One region of the Shewanella sp. SM87 genome, then DNA from elsewhere that is predicted to be linked to it. Evidence: predicted binding sites of a transcription regulator. Region 1 holds the regulator's gene; each other region holds the start of a gene.
What was found. The regulator sigma-54, encoded in region 1, starts transcription at its own class of promoters, with help from an activator protein. The targets are predictions, from matches to a motif close to GTTGGCACGNNNNTNGNNT.

Region 1 (3,198 bases):
GTATCTGGAGGTAGGCTAGCGAGTTGTTTCACTAAGACCTTATCCTGCTCAGGCATGTTACGCACGTCGACACTGATGGCGACGAGATCGTTACTGCCTTTGAGTTGCTCAAGCAAACTGCCAATCAATGGCAAGGGAAGGTTATCGACACAATAATAGCCGAGATCTTCGAGTACCCTAAGGGCGACAGATTTGCCTGAGCCTGAGCGGCCCGACACTATGACCAGTTTCATCCAGTGATTACCTGATAGAGTTCCGTTTCATCATGCGTCTTGCGTAATTGCTTTAATATTTGCTTGTCGCTCAGCTTTTCGGCCATGCAAGACAAGGTACTTAAGTGCTGCTGACATTGGTCTGCAGGCACCAGTAGTGCAAATAAAATATCAACAGGTTGCTTATCGATAGCATCAAATGCTATCGGCTCTTCACACTTAATTAGTATGGCAATGGGCTGATCTATATCGGCTAGTCGACCATGTGGAATGGCGATGCCGTTACCTATACCTGTGCTCCCCATCTTTTCGCGCGCCACTAGGCTTTCGAATATCTCTTGAGATGAGAGGGTCGGGTACTGGGCAGCGACTAAGTCGCTGATGAGTTCCAGTACCTTTTTCTTGCTGCCCGGAGTGGCGCAGGTAGTGCACTCCGGCCGCAGTATGGTACAAAGTTCCATTATTAGTGTTTTGTTAACTTCTCTTTGTGTTTAATAACCTGACGGTCAAGCTTGTCAATCAGGGCGTCTATAGCGGCATACATGTCAGCATGCTCTGAAGTAGCAAAAACTTCACCACCTATGAGGTTTATTCTCGCTTCAGCAATTTGTTGCATTTTCTCAACATTGAGCACAACGTGCACATTATTGATCTGTTCGAAATGGCGTTCAAGTTTTGAAAACTTTTCTTCTACATATGCACGTAACGATTCGGTAATTTCGACATGGTGTCCACTTAGGTTTATTTGCATAGAAACGTCCTCCGATATCCACTGTAGGTTATAAACTTTTACGCTGATTAGAAGGTGGAATAAGCATAGCCTCTCGGTACTTCGCAATGGTTCTGCGGGCTACGTTGATCCCTTGTTCTGCCAGAAGTTGTGCCATCTTGCTATCGCTTAATGGTTTTTTCTGGTTTTCCGCTGCCACCAGTTTCTTTATAAAGGCTCTGATTGCTGTGGATGAGCACTCACCACCATCGTCAGTACCGACGTGGCTAGAGAAGAAGTATTTTAGTTCAAAAAGTCCCTTAGGGGTATGCATGTATTTTTGAGTTGTGACCCGTGAGATGGTGGACTCATGCATTTCTACCGCTTCGGCAATATCGTTAAGCACCATAGGCTTCATGGCTTCTTCACCGTACTCAAAGAAACCTTGCTGATATTGCACTATGCAATTAGCAACTTTAAGCAAAGTGTCGTTACGGCTTTCTAGACTCTTAATAAACCATTTAGCCTCTTGCAGATGGCCGCGAATAAATTGGCTATCGGCTTGGTTTTTTGTGCTGCGTGCCATAGAAGCATAATGTTGATTTACATTGATTTTGGGCATGCAGTCAGGATTAAGCTCAACGACCCAGCGGCCATTTTTCTTCGACACAGACACATCTGGGATAACGTATTCGTCATTATTGGGCGTGATCAACAAACCTGGGCGAGGATTGAGGGTTTGGATGAGTGCTATACCATCCCTTAATTCATCTTCTTTTAATTTAGTCTTACGCATCAATAACCTAAAATCACGGGCGGCGATCAGATCTAAATGATCTTTGATCAGCATGCGGGCGTTTTCTAGGTTGGGAGTATCAGCGGCGAAATGCGACAGTTGGATCAGCAGGCATTCACTTAAATCGCGTGCAGCAACGCCTATGGGATCAAAATGCTGAATGCGCTTGAGTACGGCTTCGACTTCGTCAAGCTCAACTTCAGGATTACCCATGGCTTCGAGAATTTCTTCAGTGCTTTGGGTGAGATAGCCCTGATCGTCGATGGCATCAATAATGGCGGTGGCAATGGCTAAATCGGTTTCAGAAAACGGCGTGAGGTTTTTTTGCCATTCTAAGTGTTCGTACAAACCTTCACTGGTCTCGCCTTGGAAGGGCATATCGTCTTCACGACTGCCGCCGGGGCCTGAGTTTGGGGAGGCGGTAAACACTTCATCCCATGTGGTGTCCATGGGGAGCTCATCGGGCATGGATTCTTTGGTTAGCGACTCTGCCGTGTCTATGGTGGAGCTGTCTTTTTCTGGTGGCAGAGTGCTAGATTCACTGAAATCCGTATCGGATAGCGTTTGGTTTACAGGGGTTTTAGTGGCGTCGAATTGATCCTCTTCCAGCTCGAGAAGGGGATTAGAATCTAATGCTTGCTGGATCTCTTGCTGCAGTTCTAATGACGACAGTTGCAACAGACGTATAGCCTGTTGTAGTTGTGGCGTCATGGTTAACTGTTGACCCAGTTTGAGCTGGAGTGACGCTTTCATGTTACCGCTGATCCCTACGTTATTATTGTTGGATGAGGTCGCTTATTATCATTTTGAGTGAAGCCCAATGGCGGTGTAAATTGCCTCCATTGGCTTCGCTCGATTAACTATAGCCTGAATTGTTCACCTAAGTACACAGCCCTAACTTGCTGATTGTCTAAGATCTCTGCTGGAGTTCCTTCGGCAATCAGGTTTCCGTGACTCACAATATAAGCATGTTCACATACATCTAATGTCTCGCGGACATTATGGTCTGTGATCAGTACGCCAAGGCCGCGACTTTTGAGTTGTTCGATAATCTTCTTGATGTCGATAACCGAAATAGGATCGACGCCGGCAAACGGTTCATCGAGCAAAATGAACTTAGGATTAGCGGCTAAAGCCCGCGCAATTTCGACGCGACGACGTTCGCCACCCGACAATGACATGCCTTGGCTGTCACGGATGTGGGTGATATGAAACTCTTCGAGCAGATGTTCTAGTTCTTCTTCTCGTTCTTCGTTTTTAAGTTCTTTACGAGTTTGCAGTACGGCCATGATGTTGTCATGAACAGTTAGCTTACGAAAGATACTGGCTTCTTGCGGTAAGTAACCTATGCCTTTGCGGGCACGTAGATGCATAGGATCTGCGGTTAAATCATCATCGTCGATAAAGATATGTCCCTTATCGCTCTTCACTAGCCCGACAACCATGTAAAAGGTCGTGGTTTTACCTGCACCGTTTGGACC
Region 2 (3,198 bases), on a different contig from region 1:
CAGGTAACTATACGATCAAGGCGAGTGGTTTAGTGGATGGGAAATCCCAAGAATTGCCAGTCTCGACCTATGCTCATGTGACCAGCGTTTCTCTCGGTACGGCCAGTACTGGCGCGATTCTTAACTTGAGAGGCGGTATGGGCATCAAGTTAACCGATGTGTTAGCTGTGTCTGAAACCTAAGTTTGCATAAAAGAATTTTTGCAGTATCCGAATTGGGCGTAAGTTGCTCATAAATGAATTGAGTCAAGTGTAGAGGTGAATTATGTCGTTTAACATTGCATTGAGTGGCATTTCTGCCGCGCAGAAAGATTTAAACACTACGGCGAATAACATTGCTAATGCGAACACCATTGGCTTTAAAGAGTCCCGTGCTGAATTTGCGGATGTTTACGCTAATTCTATTTTTTCAAATGCTAAAACTGCTGTCGGTGGTGGTGTTGCTACGAGTCAAGTGGCACAGCAATTCCATCAAGGTAGCTTACAGTTGACGAATAACTCCCTTGATATGGCGATTAAAGGTGGTGGCTTTTTCGTTACTGCCTCTGAACTGGGTACATTAGACCACTCGTTTACCCGTGCTGGAGCATTTAAGGTCGATAAAAATAATTACATGGTTGATTCTGCTGGTAATTATTTGCAAACTTTCCCAGTGGATAAAGATGGGAACTCAACATCAGTGAGTTTAACGACGGCTAAGCCGGTACAAATACCAGACACTGCAGGTAGCCCTGTAAAGACTGAGAATGTTACTTTACAAATGAACTTAAATGCTAAGGAAAGTGCACTCGACCCCGCGGCATTCGATCCTCTAGATGCAAAAACCTACAATAACGTTACATCAATGACAATTTATGACTCACTCGGTGAGCCACATATTATGACCACTTATTTTGTTAAGCCCAAAGATGGTTCGTACAATGGTGAGAACAATTGGGTGGCTTACTATGCTGTTGATGGAAAGCAAGTCGATTTAGCCGGTCCTGCTGGTACTTATCAAACAGATACCACTGGCGATGGTACACCTGATGCAACGGGCACGGCTCAAACTGCTGGTGGTTGGAAAGGCTCTGTCCTCAAGTTCAATTCAGTTGGTGTCTACACAGGTAGCGATCCTGCTATAGTCAAGACTGAGGCTTTAGGCGTCAGTGGTGCGGGTGTTTTAGGGGCTGGGGCCGATGGTACTCAAGATTTGACTGTCAAGTTTAATGCCCCAACGCAATATGCGGCTCCTTTTGGTGCAACTGAGTTGACGCAAGATGGTACGACTGTAGGCCGCTTAACTAACGTTGAAATCGGCGAAGATGGTTTAGTGACCGCGAGTTATTCTAATGGCTCAACCGTGCCTTTAGCACGGGTTGCTTTAGTTCGTTTTGCTAACGAACAAGGTTTAACGCAAGTGGGTAATACGTCGTGGAAGGCTAGTTTGAACTCTGGTCCAGCGTTAGCGGGTGAGGCAAATAGTGGAACTTTTGGTAGCATCAGTTCATCGGCGTTAGAGCAATCGAATATTGATTTGACGACTGAACTGGTCGATTTAATTTCGGCGCAGCGTAACTTCCAAGCGAACTCCCGTACCCTTGAAGTGAATAACACGCTGCAACAAACCGTATTACAAATCCGCTAATCATTACTTTATTTAACTAAGTGTTGCCGCCAGTGGCAACACTTAGCCTTTATCCTGCCGTCAACTCACTTCATTTCTTTATTCTTCAATTTTATCAGTAAATTAAAATCAATTTTTATTGGCACAATGCTTGCTTTGATATCGTCATGTAGAAAATTTGACGGAGCAGTCTGTGGACAAATTCCTTTATGTCGCCATGAGTGGCGCTAAGCAAAATATGAATGAGCTGGCACTCCGTGCGAACAACTTAGCCAATGCTAATACCGATGGTTTTAAATCAGATATGGCGCAGGCCAGATCGATGCAAGCCTTCGGTGAAGGGTTGCCTTCAAGGGTGTTTGCGATGACAGAATCTCCGTCAGCTAATTTTCGCTCTGGTCCGATTAAAACCACTGGACGGGATCTCGATGTTGCCATTAAAGGTGATGGCTGGTTTGCCGTTCAGGCGAAAGATGGCAGTGAAGCTTATACCCGTTCCGGTAGTCTCAGTTTCGATGCGACGGGCATGTTGTATAACGACAGAGGCAATCCCGTGATGGGGGACGCTGGCCCGATAGTGCTGCCATTACCTATTGATAAAGTGTCAATTTCACAGGATGGCATAGTGTCTGTTCGCCCTCAAGGGGCGACTGCTGAAGTAATAGAAGAAGTGGCGAGATTGAAGTTAGTCAATCCCGGCAATGCGCAGATGATGCGTGGTGAAGATGGATTATTTCGACAAATGTCAGGTGAACCTGCACCAGCTGACCCTTTCGTCGCAGTTGAAAGTGGCGCCGTAGAGGGCAGTAATGTTAACCCTGTTGATGAAATGGTGTCTTTAATTGATCTTCAGCGGCAGTTTGAATTGCAAGTCAAGATGATGAAAACCGCGGAAGAGAATGATCGCGCTTCATCTTCATTAATGCGTATTAGTTAGGAGATAGATTATGCATCCGGCGTTATGGATTAGTAAAACTGGCTTAGACGCACAGCAAACTGATATTTCAGTGATTTCAAACAACGTAGCAAACGCTAGCACTGTGGGCTACAAAAAAAGCCGCGCAGTATTTGAAGATTTACTCTATCAAACAGTTAACCAAGCGGGTGGTGTTAGTGCATCTAACACTAAGCTACCCAACGGATTAAACATAGGTGCGGGTACGAAAGTCGTCGCCACTCAAAAAATGTTTACTCAGGGTAACATGCTGACGACGGATAACTCACTGGATCTCATGATTGAAGGTCCTGGATTTTTTGAAATCCAGCTCCCTGATGGAACCACTGCTTATACTCGAAATGGTCAGTTTACCCTAGACGATACGGGTCAGATTGTGACGCCAGGTTCTGGCTATTTGCTACAACCCGCGATCACGATTCCTGATAATGCGACCAGTATTACCGTTTCCGCGGAGGGCGAAGTTTCAGTAAAAACCCCTGGTACCGCTGAGAACCAAGTCGTGGGTCAGTTGACTATGACGGATTTTATTAATCCATCGGGTCTAGATCCTATGGGACAAAACTTATATACGGAAACTGGTGCGAGCGGCACGCCCATTCAAGGGACCGCTTCGTTAGATGGCATGGGAGCGATTC
Region 3 (3,198 bases), on a different contig from region 1:
CGGAAGAGCAATTAGTCAAAGCACACTTTGAAGCAGAGGCTGCGTGGAAAGCTGGCGCCACTGAAGAAGAAATGAAACCCATACTGACAGATATCCGCCACTCACAATGGCGTTGGGATTTAGCGATTGCTTCCCATGGTGTTGCAGCTCACGCACCGGATGAAGCATTGCGTATTCTGGGAACTTCGGTAAGTAAAGCTGCTGATGCTCGTGTGAAGTTAGCGCAATTACTCGGTAAAAAAGGCATCACAGATCCTGTTGCGATTCCTGATATCTCTACCAAAGCTAAGGCACAAGCAGCATTAGGTATGGACATGGATAAAATGAATGCAGAGAAAGAAGCATTTAAGAAAGACATGTTACCTAAGTGGGATGAAGAAGCGAAAAAACGCGAAGCCACTTATAAGTAGGTTTTAATCAATCGTGGTTGAGTTTTCGATATGAGCTAACCCCTCATGCAAACAAAAGCCCTCGCTGACTCAGCGGGGGCTTTTTTATGGAAAAAATATCGAGTAATGTCAGGCGTTGATCATGCTGGCCGAGTGAATACCACGGGCTAAATCGCTATTTGATCAGTTTTAATAACGCCCTAAATCGCTCGCCTTGGGCTTGATGTTGTAATTCAAATAATAGCGATTCCACGTTAGTTAATAGGGCGCCCCTGGCCGTCATCATTTGGATCCCAAGTTGTTTATTCTCAGCACTGCGTGACGATACGCAATCGGCGACTAAATGCACCGAATATTGCTGCTCGATAAGGTCACAACAGGTTTGGTAAACACACACATGGGTTTCAATACCCGCGACTATGACGTGTTTGCGATTCGTCTTAGTTAATGCCTTTGCAAACGCGTCACAGTGCCAGCCGCTAAAATGCTGCTTAGCAATGGGTGAGCTGGTTTTCGCAAGTAAGGTTTGCAGCTCAGTGCTAGTTGCTCCGAGTTTATCGGGTAGTTGTTCTAACCACAGTATTGGAATTTCAAATAATTGTGCGCCTTGGATTAAGGTCTGTAGTTGTTGATGCAGCTTGTCACTGTTATCCATGATTTGTGCAAGTTTTCCTTGCACATCGACGATAACGAGAACACATTCTTCTGGTTTTAACATCGGGCCTTCCTTCTGCGCTTGATGATTGTCTTAGTGATGATCTTCGCTTTTGTCTAAGAGCTTGTGTTGTGATGCTCAGATTTCATCTCGATTTACGCTTCCCCCAGTAGACCCTAATTTAACCTTGTTACCAATAGGCCTAAGGTCGAATAGCTGTCGCACTTAAACTGCTCACTAAAAGAGTGCATCGCACCAGTTCGTGCTCGATTATGGTGCGTTTTTAACCTTAAAAAATAGTGTTAAACAATTTAAACCAATAATAATCAATAGATTAAATTGTTGGCCTAATGATTGAATTACCTTTGATACAAGTTAATAACAATCGCGTTTTTTTGGAGGTCAGGATGAAACTAGTCAGCGCTATCATCAAGCCGTTTAAGTTGGATGATGTCCGTGAAGCTATCGCCGGAATTGGTATTGAGGGCATGACGGTGACCGAAGTGAAAGGTTTTGGCCGTCAGAAAGGGCATACAGAGTTGTATCGCGGCGCCGAGTATCAGGTGGATTTTTTGCCAAAAGTAAAACTAGAAATTGCCACTAAGGCTGAAAATCTCGACATGTTGATTGAGGCGATTACCACTGCGGCCCATACGGGGAAAATTGGTGACGGTAAGATCTTCGTCGTTGATTTAGAACATGCTATCCGTATCCGTACGGGTGAACTTGATACTGAAGCGCTATAAGGGGCTGACAATGGAAGAATTAACGAAATTAGGCGGCACAGTCACTGAACTACGCTTTGCACTCGATACCTTTTACTTTTTGATTTCTGGTGCTTTAGTCATGTGGATGGCGGCGGGATTCGCTATGTTAGAAGCGGGTTTAGTTCGCTCTAAAAATACCACTGAAATTTTAACTAAGAACGTTGTGCTGTACGCGATTGCCTGTGTGATGTATCTGTTGGTTGGCTATAACATCATGTATGTGGATAACACTGAAGGTGGCTGGTTACCGTCAATTGGCACCTTAATTGGTTCGCAATCAGCAGATGCGAGCCATGCATTAGAATCTGACTTCTTCTTCCAAGTTGTATTTGTGGCAACGGCGATGTCAATTGTCTCTGGTGCTGTGGCGGAACGGATGAAGTTGTGGGCTTTCTTGTTCTTCTCTGTGGTGATGACAGCGGTTATCTATCCAGTAGAAGGTTATTGGACTTGGGGCCAAGGTTTTATCGCTAAACTGGGCTTTGTAGACTTTGCTGGTAGCGGTATTGTGCATATGACGGGGGCGACCGCGGCGATTGCTGGCGTGATATTGCTCGGTGCGCGTAAGGGTAAATACGGGCCTAATGGCCAAGTGAATCCTATTCCAGGCTCTAACTTGCCAATGGCAACCTTAGGTATGTTTATTCTGTGGATGGGCTGGTTTGGCTTTAACGGCGGATCGCAATTAATGGTGTCGGATGCGGCGAATGCAAGCTCAGTGGCGAAAGTGTTTGTGAATACCAATACTGCAGCGGCTTTTGGTGCCATCTCAGCTCTTATCGTGTGTAAGATGATTTGGGGTAAAGCGGATTTGACCATGATCCTTAACGGTATTTTGGCTGGATTAGTGGCGATTACAGCAGATCCTCTCTCGCCTTCATTGTTAATGGCGGGTGTGATTGGTTTAGTGGCGGGCGGTGTGGTGGTGTTCTCGATTGTGGGCTTAGATCGCATTAAGATCGACGATCCCGTCGGTGCGATTTCAGTACACGGTGTGGCTGGTTTCCTCGGCTTAATGTGTGTGCCATTATCCAATGCTAATGCAACTATTACCGGACAGTTGACGGGCGCAGCGATCATTTTCACTTGGGTATTCTGCTCATCATTTGCAGTCTGGTATGTGATTAAGATAACCATGGGGATCCGTGTGACTGAGGAAGAAGAATACAACGGTATGGATGCTTCTGACTGCGGTATTGATGCCTATCCTGAGTTTGTTACGGTCAAAAATGCGGGCTGATTAAACTTGCACATTAACACGTGATTCACCTTGATGCTTAGCTTGGATCGAGGGATAGTGAAGCAGAGCCTAGGCTCTGCTTTTTTATGGGTAATCAATGTGATTGAAGTTTAAGCACAGGGTCATAAGCTTAATTACTGAGCAATT
Region 4 (3,198 bases), on a different contig from region 1:
ACTTCCGACTATATAGGTGGTTTTTCTGCTGCATCCATGTTTAGTTTAGATCGGTTTTTAACCATCTATCTCTATTGTTGCTGTTGTCGCGGTGTCTGGCGTGCCTTCTCTGAATGATAAAAGAGTGGTTGGCGATGATGCCTATTTAGAGAACAACGCGATGATTGAATCAGAATAAAAGTTGTATATACCTTCAAAATACAAAAAGCCCCGATAGCGTTGCTATCGAGGCTTTTATATTTTCTGTATCAATTACATAAAGCGAGCCGGTTGTATAGCGATAGCCATTACAGGCTGTAGTACATTTCAAACTCAAGTGGGTGAGTTGTACGTGCTACGCGCTCAGCTTCTGCTGTTTTCAGTACGATATAAGATTGGATGAAATCTTCACTGAACACGCCGCCTTTTGTCAGGAACTCATGGTCAGCTTGCAGATTTTCAAGGGCGTTTTCTAATGACGTTGCCACTTGTGGGATTTCAGCCGCTTCTTCTGGAGGCAGATCGTACAGATCTTTGTCCATCGCTTCACCTGGGTGGATCTTGTTTTGGATACCGTCAAGACCCGCCATTAGTAGCGCTGCGAAACCTAAGTATGGGTTTGCATGTGGATCAGGGAAACGTGCTTCGATACGACGGCCTTTAGGGCTTGGTACCACTGGAATACGGATTGATGCAGAGCGGTTACGGGCAGAGTAGGCCAACATAACAGGTGCTTCAAAGTGTGGCACTAAACGCTTGTAAGAGTTAGTGCTTGGGTTAGTGAAAGCGTTCAGCGCGCGAGCGTGCTTGATGATACCACCGATGTAGTACAGAGCCGTTTCACTTAAACCTGCGTATTTGTCGCCAGCGAACAAGTTAACACCGTCTTTCGCCAGAGATTGGTGAACGTGCATGCCGCTACCGTTGTCACCAACGATGGGTTTAGGCATGAAAGTCGCAGTCTTACCGTAAGCGTGTGCCATGTTGTGAACTACGTACTTCAGAATTTGGATTTCATCCGCTTTCTTAGTCAAGGTGTTGAAGCGAGTGGCGATTTCGTTTTGACCTGCAGTCGCCACTTCGTGGTGATGCGCTTCAACCACTTGGCCCATTTCTTCGAGCACTAAACACATAGCGCTACGTAGGTCTTGTGATGAGTCAACCGGTGCAACTGGGAAGTAACCACCTTTAACAAATGGACGGTGACCTGTGTTGCCGCCTTCGTAGCTAGTGCCTGAGTTCCAAGCCGCTTCTTTAGCGTCGATCTTAACGAAACAACCTGACATGTCAGTACCGAAACGGACATCGTCAAATAGGAAGAATTCTGGTTCTGGTCCAATCAATACAGTATCAGCGATACCAGTAGAGATCAGGTAAGCTTCTGCTTTTTTAGCAATTGAACGTGGGTCACGGTCGTAACCTGTCATAGTGCCGGGTTCAAGAATGTCACAACGGATCAGCGCTGTGGTTTCTTCGGTGAAAGGATCCAGTACGAATGTCGTTGGATCTGGCATCAGTACCATGTCTGATTCGTTAATGCCCTTCCAACCTGCGATAGAAGAACCGTCAAACATTTTGCCGTCTTCGAAGAAATCAGCATCTACCTGATGAGAAGGAATAGATACGTGCTGCTCTTTACCTTTAGTGTCGGTAAAACGTAAATCAACGAACTTAACTTCTAATTCTTCAAGTTGCTTTAAAACTGATTCAACTGACATTCTCAAGCCTCCGGTAGGGTAAAGGGATGCCCCTTCTATAATCTTTTAACTCAAGTGATTTATCTTGAGCCAAACTTACGAGCTATATAGCGATATCCATGCCAATAATTTAACTTACTGATTAACATGGTTTAAAATCTTTGCTGCACTTAATTGGATTCGCGTGTGCACCATAATAGTGCTTTTGTCTGTGGCATTTTGGTGCATTACTCCATTTTGGTGCGCACTGAATTGATTCATGCAAACCTTAAGCTGGGATGCACAGCGATAACATGCACCGCTTATATGGCACTGAGATGGCAATAATGCTTTGGCTTTCACTATCTCAGTAAGTACCGCCTCTGTGAAGCTCGCACATACTTGCAGCACTGCACGGGACTATTTACCACCGCATAACCGCCGCATAATTGTCATAAAACCACGCTAGTCTGTCCAACTATGCCACGCATTATCAATCCAATAGTGGTTTATTATCATATTATTAGGAAAGAGTTCGTTCTCATGTGCGAAATGTCTTTGCTGTTCACAGGCCAAGTGAAATCAGTGATGCGTAAAAGGTATCCCGTGACAATGAAGTGAGTCTTAATGCCATCGGGTGTAAACGCCAACATGAACGTTAGATTAAGTGTGCCGCAGAATTTATTGCAGTGTGTTCACGTGGTAATTTCTCTGTGTCTAAGTCGATTTTGCTGATGCTTAAATCGACATTAGCAGTGCTAACATTGAATACGAAAAATAGCAAATTCAGCTGCTTAACTCGGATTTTTCCTATGAATATGGCAATTAAACAGAGCGTTAACTCTGGCTACAGAGGATTTCACTCAGTGGATGATTGGCGGAAATTACCCAAGGATTGGCGGATTGTTTTATAAGTGTTCAAAAATAATCCTGTGCGCCAAGGCCGCTCTGGAGTAGAATGGCACGCTTTTTATTGTGGTAGATCGAGCTAGATCACCATAACGAATTACTGAAATATCCCTATTTTTGTTTGATGGTAAGAGGTTTATCCGTGCTAGAGAATTTACGTAACATCGCCATTATTGCACACGTTGACCATGGCAAAACGACCCTGGTAGACAAGTTGCTGTCACAGTCAGGCACCCTTGCAACCCGAGGAGAAGCCACTGAGCGGGTGATGGACTCCAACGATCTTGAAAAGGAACGTGGGATCACGATTCTGGCAAAGAATACTGCCATCAAGTGGAACGACTACCGTATTAACATCGTTGATACCCCAGGCCACGCCGATTTCGGTGGTGAGGTTGAGCGTGTTCTGTCTATGGTTGACTCAGTATTATTGCTAGTTGATGCCGTTGACGGTCCAATGCCACAAACTCGCTTCGTAACGAAGAAAGCGTTTGCTCAAGGCTTAAAGCCAATCGTTGTTATCAACAAAATTGACCGTCCAGGTGCACGCCCAGATTGGGTTATTGACCAAGTATTCGACCTGTTCGATAACTTAGGTGCAACTGACGAGCAGTTAGATTTCCCGATCGTTTAC

Region 2: a site for sigma-54 is predicted at 1,744-1,762, ahead of flgF (flagellar basal-body rod protein FlgF). Genes of this name have one in related genera too.
Region 3: a site for sigma-54 is predicted at 1,386-1,404, ahead of L5M11_RS15290 (P-II family nitrogen regulator). Genes of this name have one in related genera too.
Region 4: a site for sigma-54 is predicted at 1,785-1,803, ahead of glnA (glutamate--ammonia ligase). Genes of this name have one in related genera too.

What each region holds. Positions count from the first base shown of each region.
Region 1 covers NZ_JAKKSC010000006.1:123,696-126,893, reverse strand. The annotation lists gene rapZ (RNase adapter RapZ) at 1-233, opposite strand, end outside; gene ptsN (PTS IIA-like nitrogen regulatory protein PtsN) at 230-673, opposite strand; gene hpf (ribosome hibernation promoting factor) at 676-963, opposite strand; gene L5M11_RS06890 (RNA polymerase factor sigma-54) at 992-2,470, opposite strand; gene lptB (LPS export ABC transporter ATP-binding protein) at 2,578-3,198, opposite strand, start outside.
Region 2 covers NZ_JAKKSC010000001.1:205,645-208,842, reverse strand. The annotation lists gene flgD (flagellar hook assembly protein FlgD) at 1-182, shown strand, start outside; gene flgE (flagellar hook protein FlgE) at 265-1,626, shown strand; gene flgF (flagellar basal-body rod protein FlgF) at 1,799-2,542, shown strand; gene flgG (flagellar basal-body rod protein FlgG) at 2,553-3,198, shown strand, end outside.
Region 3 covers NZ_JAKKSC010000019.1:16,932-20,129, forward strand. The annotation lists gene nrfA (ammonia-forming nitrite reductase cytochrome c552 subunit) at 1-410, shown strand, start outside; gene L5M11_RS15285 (hydrolase) at 565-1,107, opposite strand; gene L5M11_RS15290 (P-II family nitrogen regulator) at 1,452-1,790, shown strand; gene L5M11_RS15295 (ammonium transporter) at 1,801-3,051, shown strand.
Region 4 covers NZ_JAKKSC010000017.1:3,546-6,743, forward strand. The annotation lists gene glnA (glutamate--ammonia ligase) at 288-1,697, opposite strand; gene typA (translational GTPase TypA) at 2,707-3,198, shown strand, end outside.